DNA from 3 places in the Cupriavidus sp. PB-02 genome. Region 1 is predicted to be linked to each of the others. Evidence: riboswitches for the same ligand, from Rfam matches in the RefSeq annotation. Region 1 holds a riboswitch; each other region holds the start of a gene.

Region 1 (8,063 bases):
AGGTAGCTGCCGGTGGCGCTGGAGCGGTCCTGTTGCCAGTACGCGGCGGTGAACTGCGCTTGCAGCGTATTGGTGATGTCATAGCCCAGCTTGACCTTGAGCTGGTCCTGCACCGTGTGCGTGACGCCCTCGCTGTTGACGCCCATCACCACGCGGTCGGCGCCGGTCTGGTCCTTGTCGAAGAAGGCGCCGGTGACCGGCTTGTCGGCGGAAGTGGCGCGCGCGGACGAACGCGCCGCGGTGTAGAAGCTCAGCGGCTGGCTCTTGCTGTCCTGCCGGTCCACGCTGACCAGCCAGGAGAACGGGCCGACGCGGTCGCCCACGTAGGCGTTGGCATGCACGCCGTTGAAGTTGTCATGCGTGCCGTACAGGCCGAAGCGCTGCGTGAACAGCTGCACGCTGGCATCGCCCTCGAATTTCTCCGGGGTGCGCGTCGAGATCAGCACCGTCGCGCCCAGCGAATTGCCCGGGTACAGCGCGGAATACGGGCCGTACAGCACGTCCACGCGCTCGATCTCGGCGGCATTGACCAGCGACCAGCGCGGCGGAAATGTGAAATCCGAGCCCAGCAGGTTGGACAGCAGCAGGCCGTCCGCATAGACTAGCCCCCGCGCCGACTGGCGCGAGCTGGTGCTGCGCACCGAGATGATCGAATTCATATCGCCGATAAAGCGCTTGCGCACGGCGAGATTGGGCGCGTACTTGAGCGCGTCCTCGGTGTTCACCACATTGAAGTCCGCCATGCGCTTGCTGCTGATGCCATAGGCCGGCGACGGCGTATTGGGCGGCGTGGCGGGAGTTTCACTACGCTCGGTCTTGGCCGAGACCACCACCTCCTGCAGTGGCTCAGGCGCGGCAACCTGGGCGCCCGCCATGCCGGGGCCCATCAGCGCGGCCGATGCGGCCAGCGCAATCCGATTTCTCTTCACTGGAAAACCTTGTTCTCGTCTTTTTTGGCTCGCCTGCCCTGCGCGCGCTGTGTGTCCGGCGCTTCCTCCCGAGAGCGAGCGCTGACATTTTAGGTGGCAAGCAGGTCCCGGCCGGTGCGACATAGCGACGCGGGCGACGCCGGAGCCGCGGTGAAAGTGCTCGCCTCGTCCCACGGCGAACGGTGGATTGCCGCATCGCGCCACTCGCGTAAACCCGCATATCCAAGGCCGTGCCTTGTCTCTACATTGCCCGGATTGGCGTCAAGCCAGTGTGATGCTGGGAGAGACTGTTCCGGCGGCAACCGCCGCGGGACAGCGCCGAAGGAGCAACCGCCCCGGAAACTCTCAGGCAAAAGGACCGGTATCACTAGCAGTGCACTCTGAAGAATGTCCGGCGTCATCGTCCGCCGGCATACCGAAGGAGCAAGCGCGCATCGCCCCGGCGAGGCGTCGTGAATCTCTCAGGTCCAGAACAGAGGGGGCGTCCGCTACGCATATTGCGTATGGACTCCCACCATCGACGTTCCTGGAGCCTTCAGCTCATGAAGACAATCGCCGTCATCGGCGGTGGCATCACCGGTGTCACCACAGCCTACGCGCTCGCCCGGCGCGGATTCTCCGTCACGCTGTTCGAACGGCATCGCTATGCCGCCATGGAGACCTCGTTCGCCAATGGCGGACAGCTGTCCGCCTCCAATGCCGAGGTCTGGACCCACTGGTCGACCATCGTCAAGGGGCTCAAATGGATGCTCAGGAGCGACGCCCCGCTGCTGGTCAATCCCAGCCCGAGCTGGCACAAGCTCACGTGGTTTGCCGAGTTCATCGCGTCGATCCCCCACTACCGCAGCAATACTGCCGAGACCGCGCGCCTGGCCATCGCGGCCCGCGAGCACCTGTTCGCCTGGGCGGCGCAGGAGGGCATCGATTTCGACCTGAAGAAAGAGGGCATCCTCCATATCTACCGCGACAAGGCCGGCTTCGAGCATGCCGGCCGCGTCTCCGCGCTGCTGGCGCAGGGCGGGCTGGAGCGGCGCGCCGTGACGCCGCAGGAGATGCGGGCGATCGAGCCGACGCTGGTGGGCTCCTACTACGGCGGGTATTTCACCGAGAGCGACTCGACCGGCGATATCCACAAGTTCACCAGCGGCCTGGCCGCGGCCATCGACCGGCTCGGCGTGCGCTGCCTCTACGGGCAGGACGTCAGCGCCGTCAAGACCGACGGCAGGCGCGCCAGCGTGACCGTGCAGCAAGGCACCGATACGTCCACGTCGACCTTCGACGGCGCCGTGATCTGCGCCGGCACCGCCAGCCGCGCGCTGGCGGCCGGCCTGGGGGACCGTGTCAACATCTACCCGGTCAAAGGCTATTCGATCACGGTCAACCTGGCCGACGAGGCCAGCCGCGCCGCGGCGCCGACCGTCAGCCTGCTCGACGATGCAACCAAGCTGGTCACCAGCCGCCTGGGCGACGACCGCTTCCGCGTGGCCGGCACCGCGGAGTTCAACGGCTACAACCGCGACATCCGCGCCGATCGCATCCGGCCGCTGGTGGAGTGGGTGCAGCAGTGCTTCCCGGGTGTCAGCACGCGCAGCGTGGTGCCCTGGGCCGGATTGCGGCCGATGATGCCGGACATGCTGCCGCGCGTAGGCCGAGGGAAAGCGCCGTGCGTCTTCTACAACACGGGGCATGGGCACCTGGGCTGGACGTTGTCCGCGGTGACGGCGGATATGGTGGCTGGGGTGGTTGAGCAACACCTCGGCGCAAAGACGGCGGTCGCGCCGGCTGCGGCGCTGGCATTGGCCAAGGCCTGAGCTCGCGGGTGTTTTCTCCCCTCTCCCGCAAGCGGGAGAGGGGAAAACCGGGCCTCATCCAGGACTTCGCCCCAGACTGCCGACGATGCCCCTGCGGAACGTCAGCACGCAGACGATGAAGATAATGCCGGTCACCATCGACACCGATTCCCCGAGCCCGTTGAACCAGTCGATGCCCGTCGCGGCCGCCAGGTAGCTGCCCAGTTCGCCGAGCTTGTTCTCCAGCGCGACCACGACAAAGGCGCCGACGATCGGCCCGGACAGCGTGCCGAGGCCGCCCAGCAAGGTCATCAGGATGACCATCCCGGACATCGACCAGTGCACATCGGTCAGCGTCTCGAAGCCCAGCACCAGCGCCTTGATCGAGCCGGCCAGCCCCGACAGCGCCGCCGACAGCACGAAGGCGGTCACCTTGAAGCGGTCGACGTCATAGCCCAGCGAGATCGCGCGCGGCTCGTTCTCCTTGATCGCCTTCAGGATCTGCCCGAACGGCGAATGCACCGTGCGCACGATCAGCGCAAAGGCCGCGACGATGATCGCCAGCGCCACGTAGTACAGCGTCAGGTCACTAGACAGCGACAGCACGCCGAACAGCTTGCCGCGTGGGATGCCCTGCAGGCCGTCCTCGCCGCCGGTGAACGGCGCCTGCAGGCAGATGAAGAACAGCATCTGCGCCAGTGCCAGCGTGATCATCGAGAAGTAGATGCCCTGCCGGCGGATCGCCAGCGAGCCCACCACGTAGCCGATCAGAGCGCCGGTGGCCGTGCCCAGGATCAGGCCGATCTCCGGCGTCACGCCCCAGGCCTTCATCGCATGGCCGGCCGCGTAGCCGGCGCCGCCAAAAAAGGCCGCATGGCCGAACGACAGCAGCCCGGTGTAGCCGATCAGCAGGTTGAAGGCGCATGCAAACAGCGCGAAGCACAGCACCTTGAGCACGAACACCGGATAGGCCCCTGCCAGCGGCGCCGCCAGCAGGCACGCCAGCAGCGCCACGTACAGTGCCCGCCGTGGCAGGCGGCGTACCGCCTGCGGTGGCTGCATTCCCAGTGCAGCGATAGATTGCCCGTTCATCATTTCTCCTTTCCGAACAGCCCTGCCGGGCGCAACAGCAGCACGATCACCATGGTCACGAACACCACGGTCGACGATGCTTCCGGATAAAACACCTTGGTCAGCCCTTCGATCACGCCCAGACCCAGGCCGGTCAGGATCGCGCCCAGGATCGAGCCCATGCCGCCGATCACCACCACCGCGAACACGATGATGATCAGGTTCTGCCCCATCAGCGGCGACACCTGCATGACCGGCGCGGCCAGCACGCCGGCAAACGCCGCCAGTGCCACGCCGAAGCCGTAGGTCAGCGTGACCATCAGCGGCACGTTGACGCCGAAGGCCTCCACCACCTTGGCGTTCTCGGTGCCCGCGCGCAGGTAGGCGCCCAGCCGGGTCTTCTCGATCACGTACCAGGTCGACATGCAGACCGCCAGCGAAGCCACGACTACCCACGCGCGGTAGTTGGGCAAGCGCATGAAGCCGAGGTCGGCGGCGCCTTGCAGCGCTTCGGGCGGCGAATAGGGCAGCCCGGACACGCCATAGACCGAGCGGAAGATGCCCTCGATCACCAGCGTGATGCCGAGCGTCAGCAGCAGGCCGTAGATATGGTCCAGCTTGTAGATCCAGCGCAGCATGGTCTTCTCGATCGCCACGCCCAGTGCTGCGACCACCAGCGGCGACAGCAGCAGCATCGCCCAGTAGCTGAGCCCGGCATAGGTCATGCCGGCCCACGCCAGCACCGCGCCGAGCATGAAGAGCGCACCGTGCGCAAAGTTGATGACGTTCAGCAGGCCGAAGATGACCGCCAGGCCCAGGCTCAGCATGGCGTAGAAAGCACCATTGACGAGCCCCAGCAGCAGCTGCGACAGCAGCGCCGGAAACGGGATTTCAAACAGAGTCATAGGGGCTCCTCATACGCCCAGCAGTTCATGCAGCACCGGCATCCTGGCCTGCAGCTCACTGGCCGCGAAGCGCTCGACGATGCTGCCGTGCTCCATCACGTAGAAGCGGTCGGCCAGCGGCGCGGCGAAGCGGAAGTTCTGCTCCACTATCACCACCGTGTACCCCTTCTGCTTGAGCATCAGGATCATGCGCGCGAGCGCCTGCACGATCACCGGTGCCAACCCTTCCGAGATTTCATCGAGCAACAGCAGGTTGGCACCCGTGCGCAGGATGCGCCCGACCGCCAGCATCTGCTGCTCGCCGCCGGAAAGACGCGTGCCCTGGCTCTGGCGGCGCTCCTTCAGGTTCGGGAACATCTCGTAGATATCCGCCTCGCTCATGCCCTTGCTGGTGTCGGCGCCCTTGAGCACGGGCGGCAGCATCAGGTTTTCTTCGCATGAGAGGCTGGAGAAGATGGCGCGCTCTTCGGGGCAATAGCCAATGCCGTAGTGCGCGATCTTGTGCGTGGGCAGGCTGATGGTTTCATGGCCATTGACCTTGATCGAGCCCTTGCGCGCACCCGTCAGGCCCATGATCGCGCGCAGCGTGGTGGTGCGACCGGCGCCGTTGCGGCCCAGCAGCGTGACCACTTCACCGCGGTTCACCGTCAGGTCCACGCCGTGCAGGATGTGCGATTCGCCGTACCAGGCCTCCAGGCCCTTGATTTCGAGGGCAGGTGTATTCGATGTCGTCATGTCGTGCCCCTCAGTGCGCGCCTTGCAGTTCCGCGTCGACAGTGCCCATGTAGGCCTCCATCACGCGCGGGTCCTTCGACACTTCAGCGTAAGGGCCCTCGGCCAGGATCGCGCCGCGCTGCAGCACCGTGATCTTGTCCGCGATCGACGACACCACGCTCATGTTGTGCTCCACCATCAGGATGGTGCGGCCCGCCGAGACCTTCCTGATCAGCTGCGTGACGCGGTCCACGTCCTCATGGCCCATGCCCTGCGTGGGTTCGTCCAGCAGCATCAGCTCGGGCTCCATCGCCAGCGTCGTGGCGATCTCGAGCGCGCGCTTGCGGCCGTACGGCAGGTTCACCGTGACGGTGTGCGCGAACTCGGTCAGCCCGACCTGCTCGAGCAGTTCCATGGCGCGGTCGTTGAGCACGTTCAGCGAGCGCTCGCTGCGCCAGAACTGGTACGCGGTGCCAAGCTGGCGCTGCAGGCCGATGCGCACGTTCTCCATCACCGTCAGGTGCGGGAACACCGCCGAGATCTGGAAGGAACGGATCACGCCGCGGCGCGCGATCTGCGCGGGCTTCTCGCGGGTGATGTCGATGCCGTTGAATAGGATGGTGCCGGTGGTCGGCTCCAGGAACTTGGTGAGCAGGTTGAAGCAAGTGGTCTTGCCCGCGCCGTTGGGCCCGATCAATGCATGGATCGACCCGCGTCGCACCCGCAGGTTGACATCGCTCACCGCCGTGAAGCCGCGGAAGGATTTCCCGAGGTTCCGGGTGGCCAGTATCAGGTCGTCTTGGGGCATGGGCGTAACTCCGTAGCGCTGCCGTGGCAATGTGGATGGCGCGCCATGCTCAACCCTCGACGGGCAGCGTCGCGACCGCGTATGCATGGCGCAGCGTGCGCCCAAGCACCGGATCTTCCAGTTCGATCTCGAAGCGCTCGGCCGGGCGGATGCCGCCGATGGCGGGCAAGGTGCCGCACAGCATGGCCGCGCCCTCGCCAAAGTCACCACCGTGGCCGGCGAACCGCTCCAGCAGGTCGGTCGGGGACCGCATGGCCGTCACCGGGCCCTCCTGGTACAGCACACGTTCGCCGTCGATGGTGGCGTAGGAGCGCAGCACCAGCCGGTCCCAGTGTCCCGCCACTTCGGCCAGGCGCCACAAGGTCGGCGCACAGGGCTTTTCGCACATCTGCTTCGATACGGTAATGCCGTAGGTCTCGGCCTCGCGGTCGGTATGGTCCGAGGCGATGCCCACCAGGATCTCGCCGCCATCCCTGACCAGCAGGAACTCGGCCTCGCCGCTGCTCGCTTCGCCGCTGACCTGGATCTCCCCCGCGGTACCCAGCCGCGCCGCCGCGACGCGATAGAAGACCGGGGTATAGGCGGGACGCTTCACGCCCAGTTCCTCCAGCTCGCGGATGTGGGCCTCCATGGCTTCGACGTCCCGGCCGGTCCATCCGGCCACGACCAACTGGCAGATGGTGACGGCGCGCTGCGACTTGCCGAGGCGGGTTTCGATATCAAAGGTAAGGGTTTTCATTTCGGATGCTCTCTGCGGTGTTGTGGCTGACCGGTGCTGGCACACGTGCCGGCGCCGGCCAGGTAGATGGGGCTTACTTCCTGACCAGCGGGCAGGTGCTTGCGCTGAGCGGACGAAATGCTTCGTTCGCGGGGATCACGGCCTTGATCTTGTAGTAGTCCCAGGGCCGCTTCGACTCCTGCGGGCGCTTCACTTCGACCAGGTACATGTCGTGGACCATCAGGCCGTCGGCGCGGATCGTGCCGTTGCTGGCGAAGAAGTCATTGACCGGCGTCGCGCGCATCCTGGCCAGCACGGCATCGCTTTCGTCCGTGCGCGCGGCCTGGACCGCCTTGAGGTAGTGCATCGTCGACGAATACACGCCGGCATGGACCAGCGTCGGCATGCGCCCGGTCTTCTCGAAGAACCGTTGCGACCAGGCGCGCGTGGCGTCATCGCGGTCCCAGTAGAACGCCGTGGTCAGCGTCATGCCCTGTGCGGCTTTCAGCCCCAGGCTGTGGATGTCGCTGATGAACATGTGCAGCCCGGCCAGCCTCTGCTTGCCCGCGCCGTTCATGCCGAAGTCCGCTGCCGTCTTGATCGCATTGACCGTGTCGGCGCCCGCGTTGGCCAGGCCGATCACCTTCGCGCCGGAAGCCTGCCCCTGCAGCAGGTAGGACGACAGGTCCGCCGAATTGATCGGATGCTTCGCCTTGCCCTTGATGGTTCCGCCGACGCCCGACAGCGCCTCGGTACCGTCCTTCTCGAGCGATGCACCAAGGGCATAGTCGACGGTCAGGAAGTACCAGCTGTTGTCGCCGCGCCGTGCCAGGGCCTTGACGGTATTAGCGGCGAATGCGTAGGTGTCGTACGAGTACTGGATAGTGTAAGGCGAGCAATCCTCGTTACTCAGGCGCGTGGTGCCGGCGCCGCTGGCAATGACGATCTTGCGCTTGAGCTTGCCCAGGTTGGAGACGGCCAGCGCCACCGAGGACGGCAGCGCGTCCTGGATGATGTCGACCTTCTGGTTGTCGAACCAGCCGCGCGCCAGCGTAGCAGCCACGTCGGTCTTGTTCTGGTGGTCGGCGCTCACCACCTGGATCGGTGCGCCCAGCACCTTGCCGCCGA
Region 2 (8,063 bases), on a different replicon from region 1:
GTCGTGCCGATCGTTGCCGCTGTTGCAGCAGACAACGTCCATCCAAGATGGCCATGGCCGGTGTTGTAGAACACCCTTGGCGCCCTGCCTTTTGATACGCGCGGCATCATGTCCGGCATCATCGGGCGAAGCCCCGCCCAGGGGACTACGCGGGAGGTATTGATTCGGAAGTTGCGACGCGTCCATGACACGAGAGGCTCGATGCGATCGGCTCGGATGTCACGGTTTTGTCCATTGAATTCGGCGGTACCTGCCACGCGGAACCTGTCGTTGCCGAGTCGGCTCGTCACGATCTTTGCGCTTTCGTCGAGCAGGCTGACCCACGGCGCGTTCGCCACGCTGTCTGCATCGTCCAGGTGCACCGTAATGGAGTACCCCTTGACCGGATAGACGTTGATCCTGTCGCCGAGCATGCCGGCTATATGTCGGCTGCCCACGCCCGCACAAACCACCAGTGCGTCGCCGGCGATCTCGTACGCCGCGCTAGCGTTTGCCGATGGCGACGTCGCGCTGTCCAACGCCTGCAGGCCGATACGCACGACGCTGGCGGATAGGTCGATGGTTCGCACGTCCATGCCCTGCAGGAAGCGCACGCCGCGCCGCTCGCAAGCGAGCGCCAAGCCGCGCGTGAACTTATGGATATCCCCGGTCGAATCGGATGGCGTGAAGTATCCGCCGAAGTATTCGCCCTGCAACGTTGGTTCGATTTCCTTGATCTCCTGCGGTGACACTGTAAAGCGTTCCAGTCCCCCTGCCACGAGTAGCGCGTTCGTCCTGCCCGCAGCCTCGAAAGCGGCCTTGTCATGATAGAAGTGCAGGATGCCGCGCCGCTCCAGATCGAACTGGATATTCTCCTGCTCGGCCATGGCAAAGAGATGCTGGCGGGCGGCAATGGCCAACTTCGTCGTTTCGATGGTGTTCTCCCGATAATGGGCGATGTTCGACACAAACTCGCCCATCCATGAGTATTTGTGCCACGACGGCTTCGGGTTCACCAGCAGCGGCGCGTTGCGCTTCAGCATCCACTTCAGCCCTTTGAGTATCGTTCCCGCGCTGTTCCAGACTTCCGCGTTGCACGCGGAGAGCTGGCCGCCATTGGCGAGCGATGTCTCCATGGCAGGATAAAGATGGCGGTCGACGACTGTCACCTCGTATCCGAGTTTCGACAGCGTGTAGGCAGTGGTGACGCCGGTAATGCCGGCGCCTATAATCACAATTTGAGACATGGCAGGGTCCTCTGTCAGGGAAAGCGATGGCCGAATCCTCGGCTTCCTACCCCATCTGTCCCGGTACCTGAGAGTTTTGGCATCGGCCGGTGACCGGTGCCGTCCCCTTCGGTGGGCATTGCTTGCAACGCCACTCTCCAGATTCTTGAATCGACGCCACAGTCCTTTTGCCTGAGAGTTTCCGGGGCGGTTGCTCCGTCGGCGCCGGGGATGGCACGCACCATCCCCGGTCTCTCCTGCGTCGTCTTGTAGCCGCTTAGCGGCCGGGCTGCCCGGGATCACAGCTTATGCGTCAAGCTGCGCCCCTTGCTTGCTCAGTCCGGCAACGCACCGCCCGAGGGCGTACGGCTGGCCAGGATGGCAATCAGCGACACCACCGCGGCCCCGACCAGGTACCAGGCTGGCGCGAGCTTATTGCCCGTGGCGCTGATCAGCCAGGTCGCAACCAGGGGGGCGGTGCCGCCGAACAAGGCGTTCGCGCTGTTAAAACACAGTGCAAAGCCGCTATATCGCACACGGGTCGGAAAACTCTCCGACAGGAAGCACGGCAGCGTGCCGTCGTTGATGGTGAGGAAGGCACCCAGTGCCACCTGAATCAGCAAGATGCCGACGATGCTGGCGCTCGACAGCGAATGGAACAGCGGCACCGTGAAGAGCGCAAACAGGATGCAGGCGGAAACCAGCATCGTCTTCCGCCCGAACCGGTCGGAAAGAAAGCCCATCACGAAAATCATCACCACATAGCTAGCCAGCGATACGGTAGACACCAGGAAGGAAACCGAGTCACTCATGCCGAGTTCCTTTGACAGGTACACAGGCATATAGCTGAGCAGCAAGTAAAAGCCGACGGCGTTCAGGCAGGTCACGCCGAAGCCGATCAGCATGGTGCGGCGATGCGAGGTGAGCAACTCGCGCAGCGGCGCCTGCGGTGCATGATTGGCTTGCTCCATCGCGACGAACTTCGGCGTATCTTCAAGTTGAAGCCGGATGTAACGGCCAACCAGCCCAAAAGGGGCGGCCAACAGGAACGGCACGCGCCAGCCCCATTCGAGCAACTGTCCGGAGGTCAGCACCGTATGCAGCCCGGCGACGAACAGCGATGCGAACAGCAGGCCGGCGGCTTCCGCGGCGGGAATGACACTGGTGTAGAGCCCGCGCTTGCGGTTCGGTGCATATTCGGCAAGAAACGCCGAGGCGCCGGCGTATTCGCCTGAAGCCGAGAAGCCCTGGACCAGCCGAATGACAAGCAGCAGTACCGGCGCCCACAGGCCCACCTGCCCATAAGTCGGCAGGAAAGCGATCAGGAAGGTCGAGCAGGACATGATCATGATCGACAGCGACAACGTATTGCGCCGGCCGAACTTGTCGCCGAAATGCCCCCAGATCACCCCTCCGATCGGACGCACGACGAAGGACAGCGCGAATACGGCATAGGTCGCCATCAGGCTGGTGGTCGGGTCGCTCTTGGGAAAGAACACTACCGCAATGACGGTCGCAAGAAAGCCGTAGGCGGCGTAGTCGAACCACTCGATGAAGGTGCCGATAAAGCCCGCTGCGGTAGCGCGGCGCAGTACCTGCCTGGTGTCGGCTTCCACGGCGCTGCTGCGGGCCTGGCTCGCTGGGTGTCCCGGGCGATTGCCGCTTGGCAGCAGTTCCGTGCCGCGCAAGGATTTCGTGTTGCTCATACTCTGTCTCCGAATTATTTTGTCCTGATCGCGCTATGTCTATCCAGGCATGGGCTTTTGCCGCATGCAACCGGCGACCAGTCTTGTGGTGTGTCTTGTGGATCTGCTCTGCGGGTAATACGGGGTGTTGAACTCCTAATGCAGGGTAAGAAGGCGCAGCGATACAGCGGATCGCCGATCCTTCGACAAGAAAACGAAATCCCGATGCCACGGCTATGTCGCGCCTGCCGGCGAGGCAGGCTAGCCAACTGGCGCTACCTGTCCTGCGGCAATGGCACCAGGGCGCTGTTGCGGTAGGTGTAGATGGTGATCGGCGAATCCCGCAGGTCGCGGTTGGGGTCGAAGCGGTATCGGCCGGCCACGCCCTGCATATCGATACCCGCCAGCGCTGCGCGGTACTGCGCCGGCTCGACCGAGTTGGCTGCTTTCATCGCCTGGGCTACCAACCTGAGGCCGTCATAGATAGACGCGCTGTAAGTGAGCGGATCCGTGTTGTAGCGCTTCCTGTAGTCGCTCTTGAACTGGCGCCCCGGGCCGGTGTTCTCGAGCACGGGACCGCCCTGCGGGCAGTACACGTGCTCGTCCACGGCATCGCCCCCCAGCCTGGCCAGTTCGATATTGCACATCGCATCGCCACCGAGCAGATAGGCGTCGGCCATGGCGAGCCGCTTCATCTGGCTGCGCAGGGGTCCGGCCTGCGAGTAGTAGCCACCATAGAAGATGCCGTCCACCTTCATGCCGCGTATTCGGGTCAGAATCGGGACGAAGTCTACGGCCTTGTCCGAGGTGTATTCGCGGGCGACGATCTCGATGCCTTGCGCCCTGGCTGCCTTGACGAACTCGTCCGCCACACCCTGGCCGTAAGCGGTCCGGTCGTCGATGACCGCGAAACGCTTGGCGCGCAGTTTGACCGAAGCAAACTCGCCCATGCGCTTGCCAAGCTGGCTGTCATTGGCCGAAATTCGGAAGACATAAGTGTGCCCGGCCTGGGTGACTGCCGGGTTCGAAGCAACCGTTGCCATCACTACCCCGGCCTGGTCCAGCAGGCGGGAGATCGGGATGGCGACGCCCGAGTTAAACGGCCCGAACACCACCTTCACGTTCCCGTCCACCAGGCGCTGGGCAACCGACATGCCGGTGCGCGGATCCGCAGCGTCGTCCTCGGAGACCAGGCTAAAGCGCACGGCTTTGCCGTTGACGACAAGGCCTTGCGCATTCAGTTGATCGATGGCCATGCGCAGGCCGTTTTCATTGTCCTTGCCGATGGCGGCTTGCGGGCCGGACAGTGGGCCGGTCAGGCCGACCTTGACGACTTGCTGCTCCGCAGCCATGACGAAGGACGGCAACGGGCACGCCAGCACGGCGGCGGCCAGGCCCACGTAGAAACGAAATTGACGAAACATTGCGGCTCCCCTTTTTGCCAACTCGCGCGACGCCGGTGAATGGCGCGCTGCGTGGCCATGTAAAGACGACGGCATGCTTGATGACGACGCGGCCCGTTTCGCGCTCAGCGTGCAGCGGCGCGCTTGAGCTTGCGCTGGTGCATCACCCGGCCGATCGTGTTGAGCAAAAGCTGCGCGGCGAGGATGGCGGTGGATCCCGTATGGTCATAGTCGGGAGCGACTTCTACCAGGTCCATCCCCACCACTTCGCCTTGCTCGGCCAGGCCAGCGAACAATTCCAGACCCTCGTAGTAAGTCAGCCCGCCATGGCTCGGGGTACCCGTGCCAGGCGCGATGGAGACGTCGAACCCGTCGATGTCGATGGTCAGGTAATAGCGTACGCCCTTCGGGATGCGGTCCAGCACACCCTGGATGCCGAGCTTGCGAAGCTGGCGCACCGAGATGATGTCCGACCCCATCTCGCGTGCCTGGGCATATCCCTCGCGTGCGGTAGAGGACACATTGCGGATACCGATCTGGGTCATGCCGCTGACCACGCTCTTCTCCGCAGCGCGGCGCAAGGGGTTGCCGTGACCATGACGCACGCCATGCCGCTCGTCGACAAAGTCCAGATGGGCGTCGATATGGACCACGTGGAACGGCTCCTGACCTTCGAAGGCCGCGATGCAGGGGATATTGATCGAATGGTCCCCGCCTAGCACCACGGGCAGCGCGCCGGCCTTCAGGATCTTGCGCACCCCGTATTCAATGTTGGCATGGCTTTTCTCGGTATTGGTATGCACCATATCGGCGTCGCCAATGTCGACCATCCTGACCTCACTGGCCGGCATGTACACAACGTCGTCCTCGAAGTCATAGGCACCACTATGGCCGAACGAGAACAGCGTGGACGCCTCGCGGATCGAGCGCGGGCCAAAGCGCGCGCCGGCCCGCCATTGGGTGCCACAGTCGAACGGCGCACCGATGACGGCCACGTCGGCGTCGATGGCGTCCCAGTCAAGGCAGAGCGGCGATTTGCCGAACGTGCAGATACCGACGAATGGGAGGTCGAGCCGGCCCTTCTCATATTGATTTTCAGACATCGCGTTCACCAATCCTTTCTTCGTTGATGCGGTGGGGACGAGTCCATTCTGGACAACGGCATGGTCCGGTACAATCAGAATGTTTAGAACTTCAGTTCGATAAAATCCGAACTAAAGGTGGGAACGTGAAACTCCGCGATGTGGACCTCAAGCTACTGAGAATCTTCGAAACGATCGTGGGATGCGGTGGCTTTGCCGCGGCGCAATCGCTGCTGGGCATTGGCGCGTCCAGCATCAGCGAGCATATGACGCAACTCGAGACACGACTGGGCGTGCGCTTGTGCGAGCGCGGGCGCAGCGGGTTTCGCCTGACCGAGGAGGGCCTGCAAATGCACGCTGCGGCCCAGCGACTGCTCGCGGCAGTGGATACCTTCCAGATGGAAGCGGGGACCATCCGCAAAGAACTCCACGGAGTGCTTCGCCTTGGGCTGATAGAGGCCACGCTTACCGACCGTGGGGCTCCTCAACTGGCCGCGATCCGCAGCTTCGGCCAGGCCGCGCCGAAGGTGCAGTTACATATCGAGATCGACTCGCCCAACCGCCTCGAACAGCGAGTGCTGGATGGCAGCCTCCATTTGGCGGTTGGGCCGTTTCCAGACCCGGTAGCGGGTCTGGACTACCGCGTGCTCTATCGGGAGGAGCAAGGACTTTACTGCGCATCGCCGCATCCGCTTTTCTCCCATATTGGTCAGAAGGGGCTGGCGGAGCAGGTTGCCGGCGCCAACCTAGCTACGCGCGGCTACCTCGGGCGGCAGGAGCTTGACCTGCTCGGGATGCAGGAGGCTGCAGCGATGGTGGATAACGTTGAAGGGCGCGCTATGCTGATCCTGTCCGGGAACTACATTGGCTTTCTGCCGCCGCACTATGCGGATGCGTGGGTGGCACCCGGCCTGTTGCGCCGCCTTGCGCCAGAGCGCTACACCACGCATCTCGATTTCAAGATCATCACGCGGCGGGGCGCGCGCGAAACGCGGACCGTGCTGGCGCTGATCGATCACCTTGCAGAGGCCGCGAAGAAGGAGAGGTAACGGGTAACGTCCGGGCTCGCATCGATAATCAATGCCGGGCTCCGTACGCTGGCGGAAGGGGCCTCAGATTAGAACTGCCACTATTGATCCGGTATGAATGAACCTGAGTTTTTTGGCGATGCCATCATGTTGATTGCATGCAAGCCACAGACATGAGAGCGTTGTCGCGCGAAGCGCGGCACGAGAGACGAATGCAATAGACGCAAAAGGCTTTCGCTACGCGTTCAGCTTCGAAGTTGGGGTCATGCCGGGATAAAGCCGGAAATGACACTTAGCACCAAAAGTAATAAAGAACGCCGCCTTTATGCGATTAGTTACGTGGTGTCAACTGCTCCAACGGCTCGATCTGACGGAGCCAGCCTTGCAGCATCGTGACGATTCGCAGCACTTCGGATAGCGTGTCGAACGCCAATTCCGGCAGACTTTCCTCGTCGGTTGCGACAGTCATCCCCGCGCCGTTGATGACTGTATGCGCCATCCCGTGCAGACGCAGCAGCATATCGCGCAGGTGCTTGCCGCCGGCCAATTGTGCAGAGCCTCCTTAAGCGTACCTGGGCGCATGAATATCACCGTACATTGGCTTTGCCAGATCGCGTATAACTGGGGATCAATCGACAACCTCTCGCAGCGAGACAGAAACCATCTGTAGCGCAATGAGGAGCCCTTAAGCCAGTTCTGGGATATCAGGCACACAATCACACTGCCTCCTGGGCATCGCCTGACCCTCGGACGGCTTCATCCACGTCCCAGCACCCATGCATGATGATGCAGATGGTCAGCAATGAACGTCGCGACGAAGTAGTAGCCGTGATCGTATCCTGCGTGCCGCCGCATTATCAGTGGCTGACCTGTGGCAGCACACGTGGCTTCCAATAGCTCTGGGCGTAGCTGTTCTTCAAGGAAGATGTCCGTAAGTCCTTGATCCACAAGGATCGTGGCGGGATACGGGACCTGTTGAGCTCGGACAAGTTCGCAAGCGTCGTGCAATCGCCATGCCGACTCATCTTCACCCAAGTAAGCCGCGAACGCCTTCTGCCCCCATGGCACAAGCGCAGGCGCGCAGATGGGCGAGAACGCGGACAAGGATCGGAAGATTCTCGGATTCTTCAGTCCCAGGGTCAACGCGCCATGTCCTCCCATCGAATGCCCGAACAGGCCAACGCTGCCGACATCAATCGGGAACTGCGCTGCCAGCACTCGGGGGAGTTCTTCGACGATGTAGCTGGCCATTCGGTAGTGGCGCGACCAAGGTTCTTGTGTGGCATCCAGGTAGAAGCTGGCCCCCGTGCCCAGATCCCAATCGCATTCCTCTCCCTCGACGCCCGCGCCGCGCGGACTAGTGTCCGGGGCAACCAAAGCAAGACCCAACTCTGCGGCCAGGCGCTGGGCTCCGCTCTTGATCATGAAGGTTTCTTCATTGCAGGTCAGCCCGGCCAGGTAAATCAAAGCTGGCACCCGCTTGGTTTCGGCCTGTGGAGGAAGGTAGACGGACAGCCGCATGGGAAGGCCGATCACCTCTGAGGGGTGGCTGTAGTAACCCTGGCTGCCGCCATGGCAGCGATGTTTGGTCAGTGTTTCCATTTCTCGATAAAAAAGACGGGCGGTCCACGGGAGACGCAGGAGACCACCGCCCGCCAAG
Region 3 (8,063 bases), on a different replicon from region 1:
ACGCGCGCTCCAGCCCCGGCCGCGGGAACAGGTTTTCGATCACGGTCATGCCAAGCAGGTGCACGGCCAGCATGATCGCGGCCATCACCACGAACAGCCGCACGAACATCGAGTCATAGCGCGCCAGGCGCCCGGTCTTGCTCATGCTTCCAGCGTCGCGGTAAAGACATAGCCCTCGCCGCGCACGGTGCGGATCAGCGTGGGGTCGCGCGGGTCGTCGCGCAGCTTCTGGCGCAGCCGCGACACCAGCAGGTCGATGCTGCGGTCGAACACGTCGAGCCCGCGCCCGCGCGCCTGGTTGATCAGCAACTCGCGGTCGAGCACGCGGTTGGGCTGCTCGACAAAGGCCAGCAGCAGGCGGAATTCGGCATTGGACAGCGGCACCACCACGTCGTCGCGATCGACCAGCTGGCGCAGCGTGGTATTCAGGCGCCAGTCGCCGAAGCGCAGCTCGTGCCCGGACGGCGCGGCGGCACGGCGTGCTTCGGCGCCATTGCCGCGGCTGCGGCGCAGCACGGTGTGGATGCGCGCTACCAGCTCGCGCATCTCGAAGGGCTTGGTGACGTAGTCGTCGGCGCCCACTTCCAGCCCGACCACGCGGTCGGCCAGCTCGGCGCGCGCGGTCAGCATGATCACGGCGACATCGGTCTGCGCGCACAGCTCGCGGCACAGTGCCAGGCCGTTCTCGCCGGGCAACGACAGGTCGAGGATCACCAGGTCATACGGCGTGGCGGCCATCGCCTGGCGCATCTCCACGCCGCCTTCGACGCCATCGGCCTGCATGCCGAAGGTGGACAGGTATTCGGCCAGCATGGAGCGGATCTGGGGATCGTCGTCGACGATCAGCAGGCGGATGGGAAGCGTGGGGGTGAATTCCATAAGCGAAGGGATCGGCATATGCCGGCGGCAGGCGCCGGCGCCGAGGGGCATGCGGTGCCCCACTTTACCAGCCCGCGATGACCCCACTGTGCCCGCTTTGTATCAACGCTGATACGCAGCCTGGCCGGGGCACCTGGCTTGTACGCGAATGCAATACGGGCCTGACCAAGTGCTCAAGCAATGCGGCGCGCCCTTCCCTAGCATGGACCGGCATTCCAACAAGCTACCCAACCACAGGAGAAGTCCATGCCCGCCCTACCCGCCCTGAATGCCCGGCTGCGCGCCGGCCTGTCCGTGCTGACGCTGTGCGCCGCCTGCCTGGTCGCCTTGCCGGCCAGCGCGCTGCAAGCCGGCCCGCTGCCCGGCGCCATGCCGCCATCTGCGCCGGCAACCGCCGAGTCGCTCGGCCTCAATCCCGCGCAGGCGCGCCTGTGGCAGGCGGCCCGCAGTGCCACGCGCGAAGCCGAGGCGCACGCGCTCGAACTGCGTGCCCGCTTCGTGCGCGAGACCGCGGACGAGTCGCCAGACAACCCGCTGCGCCCGCGCGTGCAGGCCATGGAGCGCCTGCATGAAGCGTTCGACCAGGACCGCCGCGCGGTGCGTGAATGCTGGCTGGCGCTGGACGACAGCCTCGACCCCGCGCAACGCAGGCGCCTGCGCGGCTTGCCCGAGGCGGCGCACTGGCTGGGCCTGCCGCCGCACGCGGCGATGATGGCGCCGCCGCCGGGCGGACTGCAGCGGTAGGTACGCGCCCGCCGCCACGAAAAAATGCCCCCGCACGCTTGCGCGCCGGGGGCCGGAGAACAGGGAAATTCCGAACGCGAGGTCCGGTACGGCAGGAAAGCCGGGCAAGCCCGCCGCAGCACGCCTGCGCAAGCGCAGGCAGCACAGTCGCTATGCTAGGGAGCACGGCGCGCGCCGTCTTGTCAGGCTGGTAGGGATTTGTATCGGGACTGTAGTGCGGATTAATGGAATTCAGCCCGCGGCAGTCTTGCCGGGCGTGCCCAGCAGCGCCTTGAGCGCGCCGAGCCGGTCCTTGGGGCTCATCGCCGGGGTTTCGTCCTTGGGCGCGGGCGCTTCCTCCAGCTTCATCTCGCCGATAAAGCGCGACGCCTGGCAGGAATAGGTCTCTCGCGCGCGCTTGCGCTTCTTGCACCAGCTGATCTGCAGGCTGCGCTGCGCACGGGTGATGCCGACGTACATCAGCCGGCGCTCTTCCTCGATCTTCTCGTCGGTCATGTCCTCGTCTTCGCGGCAGTGGGGCAGGATGCCCTCTTCCACGCCGACCAGGAACACATGCGGATATTCCAGCCCCTTGGAGGCGTGCAGCGTCGACAGCCGCACCGCGTCAGGATCTTCCTCGCGCCCTTCGAGCATGCTCATCAGCGCCACGGTCTGGGTCAGTTCCAGCAGGTTCTTGCCTTCGTCGCCAAAGCCGTCGGCGTTGTCGAAGCCGGTGGCCTCTTCGCCCTCGGCGGCTTCCGGCTTGGTGCCCTTGCGCTTGAGCCAGTCGAGGAATTCGAGCGTATTGGTCCAGCGCGACTGGGCCTGGCGTTCGTCGAAGGCGTCGTACAGGTAGGCCTCGTAGTGGATGCCTTCCATCAGGTCGTCGAGCACCACGGTCGCCGGGTCCTTGGCCGCGCGATCGGCCAGCCGCACCATCGATTCGCAGAACACGCGCAGCGGTTCCAGCTGGCGCGGCTGCAGCTTGCCTTCGATGCCGCCCATCATCGCGGCCTCGAACAGCGACACCTTGGCCTGCCCGGCAAAGGTGCCCAGCACTTCCAGCGTGGTAGTGCCCACCCCGCGCCGCGGCGTGGTGATGGCACGGATAAAGGCGGGATCGTCGTCCGGATTGGCGATCAGACGCAGGTAGGCGCAGATGTCCTTGATCTCGGCCTTGTCGAAGAAGCTCTGGCCGCCCGACAGCACGTAGGGAATGCGCTCGCGGCGCAGGATCTGCTCGAAGAGCCGCGCCTGGTGGTTGCCGCGATAGAGGATGGCGTAGTCGCGGAACTGCGCGCGGCGCTCGAACTTGTGCGCGGACAGGCGGAACACCACCGACTCGGCCTCGTGCTCCTCGTCGTTCATCGGGTGAATGGCGATGGGATCGCCCATGCCGTGCTCGCTCCACAGCTTCTTGTCGAACAGCTTGGGATTGTTGGCAATGACCGCGTTGGCCGCTTCCAGGATGCGCACGGTGGAGCGGTAGTTCTGCTCCAGCTTGACCACCTTCAGGGCCGGGAAATCGGTCTGCAGCAGGCGCAGGTTGTCCAGCGTGGCGCCGCGCCAGCCGTAGATGGCCTGGTCGTCGTCGCCCACCGCGGTAAAGGCCGGCGCGCGCAGGTGCGAGCCGCCCGCCAGCAGCTTGAGCAGCTGGTACTGGCACGCGTTGGTGTCCTGGTATTCGTCGACCAGGAAGTAGCGCAGGCGGTTCTGCCACTTGAGCTGTACCGTTTCATTGCGCGCGAACAGTTCGGCGGGCAAGCGGATCAGGTCGTCGAAGTCCACCGCCTGGTAGGCGTGCAGCGTGGCTACGTAGTTGCGGTAGACCAGCGCGGCCTGGTGCTCGTCGGCATTGGCCGCCTGCGCGATCGCGGCCTCGGGGTCGACCATGCCGTTCTTCCACAGCGAGATCGTGCTTTGCACGCCGCGGATCAGCTTCTTGTCGGTGGTGCCGAGCTGCTCCTGGATCAGGCCGAAGCAGTCGTCCGAATCCATGATCGAGAACTGCGGCTTCAGGCCCACATGCTCGGCCTCCATGCGCAGGATCTGCACGCCGAGCGAGTGGAAGGTACAGACCGTCAGCTGCTTCAGAGGAATGCGCTTGCCCTCGCGCGTGGTCTTGCCTTCCATCAGCTTGCCGATGCGCTCCTGCATCTCCTTGGCCGCCTTGTTGGTAAAGGTGACGGCGGCGATATGGCGCGGCTCGAAGCCCTTGTCCTCGATCAGGTGCGCGATCTTCTGCGTGATCACGCGGGTCTTGCCCGAGCCTGCCCCGGCCAGCACCAGGCAGGGCCCGTCCAGGTAGCGGACGGCTTCGGATTGGGCGGGGTTCAGGCCGTGGGTCATGCGAGGGGCGCGGTTGGAGACGGAAGGGGAATCGGCAAGAGAGGCGGGACGCGCCAGCTCGCGCGAAAGGTAGCGGCGGCAAAGCTGCTGATGTTAACACGCTGGCCGCCCCCGGTCAGTCAGCGCAAATCGCATTGACAGCTCCCGTTGTGTCACTGGCGTAACACTTCGTAAAGGCCGGAGCCGATCGCATAGGGCGCCGATCTAACTAATGTGTCCCCCAGCCTGCGCGGCCGTTCGGACATGCATTAATCATCACACGGAGCCAACAATGAAAACCCTGCAAACTTTGACCAAGGTGACCCTGATCGGCGCAACGGTCGCGGCCTTTGCCGGTTGCGCAGACATGACCCCGAAGCAACGCAACACCGCCATCGGCGCGGGCGCGGGTGCCGTGGGCGGCGCCATCCTCACCGAAGGCAGTGCACTGGGTACGCTGGGTGGCGCGGCCGTGGGCGGCGTGATCGGTAACGTCGTCACCGACGACAAGAAGAAGTAAATTCGCCGCCCCTGGCGGCGGGGCGCAGGAACGGGTACAGCCGCCGGGCGGCTTCCGGCCCGCGTTTGACAAAGGCCGGGGCCTCCCGTACATTGCGCGCATCCGACCGGGAGAGCGCGCATCTCTGCGCCGCCGAAGGGGTATCACCCGAAAACTCTCAGGCACCACGGACCGATCGGATCGGCATGCAACATGCACACAATGCATGCCGCACTCTGGAGAGCGGCACCCGCCATTCATGGCGAGCGTGCCCACCGAAGGGGCGCACGAGGATGGGGTCTACGGATCCGCCTTGTAATCTCTCAGGTATCGAGGACAGAGGGGTCATCCGCCGCAGCGGATTGCTACGCCATATTGTTGGCGCGGCGAGCGTTGCGGCGGATGACCCTTTTTTCGTTTTCGCAACCCGAGACTGCCCCCGAGGATTCCATGACGCTCCAGGCCACGCCCCTCAACGCCATCCACCGCGCCCTCGGCGCCCGCATGGTCGACTTCGGCGGCTGGGACATGCCGGTCAACTACGGCTCCCAGATCGAAGAACACAACGCCGTGCGCAGCGATGCCGGCATGTTCGACGTGTCGCACATGTGCGTGGTGGACCTCAGCGGCGCCAATAGCCGCGCCTTCCTGCGCGGCCTGCTGGCCAACAATGTCGACAAGCTGCAGACGCCGGGCAAGGCGCTCTACTCCTGCATGCTGGACGAGAAAGGCGGCGTGATCGACGACCTGATCGTCTACTTCTTTGCCGAGGACCGCTTCCGCCTGGTGGTCAATGCCAGCACCGCGCTGGGCGATATCGACTGGATCCGCTCGCGTAATGCCGCCACCGGCAGCGGCGTGACCATCACCCCGCGCCGTGAAGACGTCGCCCCCGAGGGCGTGCAGCCGCTGGCCATCGTCGCCGTGCAGGGCCCGAACGCCCGCGCCAAGGTGTGGAGCACGTTCCCGTCGACCCAGCCCTCCGACGCCCTCAAGCCCTTCAACGCCGTCGTGGTCCAGGACCCGGCCATCGGCGAAATCATGGCCGCCCGCACCGGCTACACCGGCGAAGACGGCTTCGAACTGGTGGTGCCCGCCGCGAGCGTCGCCGCCGTGTGGGAAAAGCTGAACGCCGCGGGCGTGCGCCCGGCCGGCCTGGGCGCGCGCGACACGCTGCGCCTGGAAGCCGGCATGAACCTGTACGGCCAGGACATGGATATCAACACCTCGCCGCTGGACGCGGGCCTGGCCTGGACCGTCGACCTGCAGAGCGAACGCGACTTCACCGGCAAGGCGGCACTGGCCGCGGCTGGTTCGCGCCAGCAATTCCTCGGCCTGATCCTGCGTGACAAGGGCGGCGTGCTGCGCTCGCACCAGAAGGTGATCACCGCGGCCGGTGACGGCGAGATCACCAGCGGCACCTTCAGCCCGTCGCTGTCGCAGTCGATCGCCTTTGCGCGCCTGCCGCAGGGCGTCAATGTCGGCGACACGGTGCAGGTAGAGATCCGCGACCGCAAACTCAGTGCGACTGTGGTTAAACTGCCGTTTGTGCGCAATGGCAAGGCACTCGTGAGCTAAGGGGAAAACCCGCTCACCCAACGGTCGCCCTCGCCTGCCGGCAGCTTCGCCGGGCAGGCATCACCCAACAAGAAACAGATCTGTATCCGGAGAACCTCCATGAATTTCCCCGCTGACCTCAAGTACACCGAGTCGCATGAGTGGGTACGCGTCGAAGCCGACGGCACGCTCACCATCGGCATCACCGACCACGCGCAGGACGCGCTGGGCGACATCGTCTTCCTGGAACTGCCCGAAGTGGGCAAGTCGGTCGGTGCCGGCGATGCGCTGGCAGTGGTGGAATCGGTGAAGGCCGCTTCCGACATCTACGCTCCGGTGGCCGGCGAAGTGATCGCCGTCAACGAGGCCGCCACGGCCGCGCCGGAAAGCGTCAATGCCGATGCCTTCGACGCCTGGCTGTTCAAGCTCAAGCCGGCCAACGCCGACGACGTCAATGGCCTGATGTCGGCCGACGCGTACAAGGCCAGCGTCGGCGCCTGACGCCGGCCACGCCGGTCCCGCGCGGACCGGCCACTGCAGACAGACGCGCGCCGGCGGGCTGACCACCTGCCGACGCGCCCCCCACGAGGTTCTTGCCAATGAACGCCCCGCTTCCCATGAACGCCGCCCAAGGTAACCGGCCCACGCTGGCCGAACTGGAGGCGCGCGACGCCTTCGCCGCCCGCCATATCGGCCCCGATACCCCCGAACAGCAGCACATGCTGAAGGTGCTCGGCTATGACAGCCGCGCCGCGCTGATCGACGCCGTCATCCCCGCCGCCATCCGCCGCCGCGACGGCATGCCGATGGGCGAGTTCACCGAGCCGCTCAGCGAAGAAGCGGCGCTCGAGAAGCTGCGCGGCCTCGCGCGCAAGAACAAGGTACTGAAGAGCTTTATCGGCCAGGGCTACTACAACACGGTCACGCCGGCGGTCATCCTGCGCAATATCTTCGAGAACCCGGCCTGGTACACCGCCTACACGCCCTACCAGCCGGAAATCTCGCAGGGCCGCCTGGAAGCGATGCTGAACTTCCAGCAGATGGTCACCGACCTGACCGGGCTGGATATCGCCAATGCGTCGATGCTGGATGAAAGCACCGCCGCCGCCGAGGCGATGACGCTGCTGCAGCGCGTGAACAAGCACGATTCGAACATCTTCTTCGTCGCGGACGACGTGCTGCCGCAGACGCTGGAAGTGGTACGCACGCGCGCGCTGCCGCTGGGCATCGAAGTCAAGGTCGGCCCCGCTGCCGACGCCGCCGCGGCCGGCGCCTTCGGCGTGCTGCTGCAATACCCGGGCGTGAACGGCGACGTCAACGACTATCGTGCCATCGCTGACGCCGTGCACGCTGCCGGCGGCCTGGTGGTGGCCGCCGCCGACCTGCTGGCGCTGACGCTGGTGGTCGCGCCGGGCGAATGGGGTGCCGACGTGGCCGTGGGCAACTCGCAGCGCTTTGGCGTGCCGCTGGGCTTCGGCGGCCCGCACGCCGGCTATATGGCGGTGAAGGATGCGTTCAAGCGCTCGATGCCGGGCCGCCTGGTCGGCGTGACCATCGACGCGCAGGGCAACAAGGCCTACCGCCTGGCGCTGCAGACGCGCGAGCAGCATATCCGCCGCGAGAAGGCTACCTCCAACATCTGTACCGCGCAGGTGCTGCTGGCCGTGATGGCATCGATGTACGCCGTCTACCACGGCCCGCAGGGCCTGAAGCGCATCGCCCAGCGCGTGCATCGCCTGACCGCGACGCTGGCCGCCGGTCTGGAAAAGCTCGGCTTCGCGCGCACCAACGCCACCTTCTTCGACACGCTGACACTGGAAACCGGCTTCAATACCGAGGCCATCCACGCCGCCGCCACCGCGCGCGGCCTCAACCTGCGCCATGTCAGCGCCACGCGCGTCGGCGTCTCGCTGGACGAGACTGCCACCCGCGCCGACGTGGTCGCGCTGTGGGAAGTCTTCACGCAAGGCAAGCCGCTGCCCACGGGCCTGGACTTCGACAAGCTCGAAGCCGCCACGCAGGACGCGTTCCCCGCAGCGCTGGCACGCACCACCGAATACCTGACGCACCCGGTCTT

Evidence for each region. Region 1 has a riboswitch for glycine ahead of AC10V3_RS22245 (D-amino acid dehydrogenase). Riboswitches for the same ligand answer to the same signal wherever they lie in the genome.
Region 2: another riboswitch for glycine. It lies ahead of AC10V3_RS09675 (D-amino acid dehydrogenase); the one in region 1 lies ahead of AC10V3_RS22245 (D-amino acid dehydrogenase).
Region 3: another riboswitch for glycine. It lies ahead of gcvT (glycine cleavage system aminomethyltransferase GcvT); the one in region 1 lies ahead of AC10V3_RS22245 (D-amino acid dehydrogenase).

Annotation. Positions count from the first base shown of each region.
Region 1 is NZ_CM177695.1:328,682-336,744, reverse strand. Features, by position in the region: gene AC10V3_RS22250 (TonB-dependent receptor) at 1-929, opposite strand, end outside; glycine riboswitch at 1,198-1,300, shown strand; gene AC10V3_RS22245 (D-amino acid dehydrogenase) at 1,433-2,740, shown strand; gene AC10V3_RS22240 (branched-chain amino acid ABC transporter permease) at 2,795-3,781, opposite strand; gene AC10V3_RS22235 (branched-chain amino acid ABC transporter permease) at 3,811-4,695, opposite strand; gene AC10V3_RS22230 (ABC transporter ATP-binding protein) at 4,705-5,430, opposite strand; gene AC10V3_RS22225 (ABC transporter ATP-binding protein) at 5,441-6,217, opposite strand; gene AC10V3_RS22220 (DUF2848 domain-containing protein) at 6,267-6,956, opposite strand; gene AC10V3_RS22215 (ABC transporter substrate-binding protein) at 7,030-8,063, opposite strand, start outside.
Region 2 is NZ_CM177694.1:2,012,366-2,020,428, reverse strand. Features, by position in the region: gene AC10V3_RS09675 (D-amino acid dehydrogenase) at 1-1,226, opposite strand, end outside; glycine riboswitch at 1,376-1,475, opposite strand; gene AC10V3_RS09670 (MFS transporter) at 1,541-2,911, opposite strand; gene AC10V3_RS09665 (branched-chain amino acid ABC transporter substrate-binding protein) at 3,166-4,242, opposite strand; gene speB (agmatinase) at 4,419-5,396, opposite strand; gene AC10V3_RS09655 (LysR family transcriptional regulator) at 5,522-6,424, shown strand; gene AC10V3_RS09650 (hypothetical protein) at 6,735-6,950, opposite strand; gene fghA (S-formylglutathione hydrolase) at 7,160-8,005, opposite strand.
Region 3 is NZ_CM177694.1:4,223,685-4,231,747, forward strand. Features, by position in the region: gene AC10V3_RS19975 (sensor histidine kinase) at 1-145, opposite strand, end outside; gene AC10V3_RS19980 (response regulator) at 142-879, opposite strand; gene AC10V3_RS19985 (Spy/CpxP family protein refolding chaperone) at 1,126-1,623, shown strand; gene AC10V3_RS19990 (UvrD-helicase domain-containing protein) at 1,855-3,951, opposite strand; gene AC10V3_RS19995 (YMGG-like glycine zipper-containing protein) at 4,223-4,450, shown strand; glycine riboswitch at 4,548-4,634, shown strand; glycine riboswitch at 4,656-4,779, shown strand; gene gcvT (glycine cleavage system aminomethyltransferase GcvT) at 4,880-6,007, shown strand; gene gcvH (glycine cleavage system protein GcvH) at 6,107-6,487, shown strand; gene gcvP (aminomethyl-transferring glycine dehydrogenase) at 6,586-8,063, shown strand, end outside.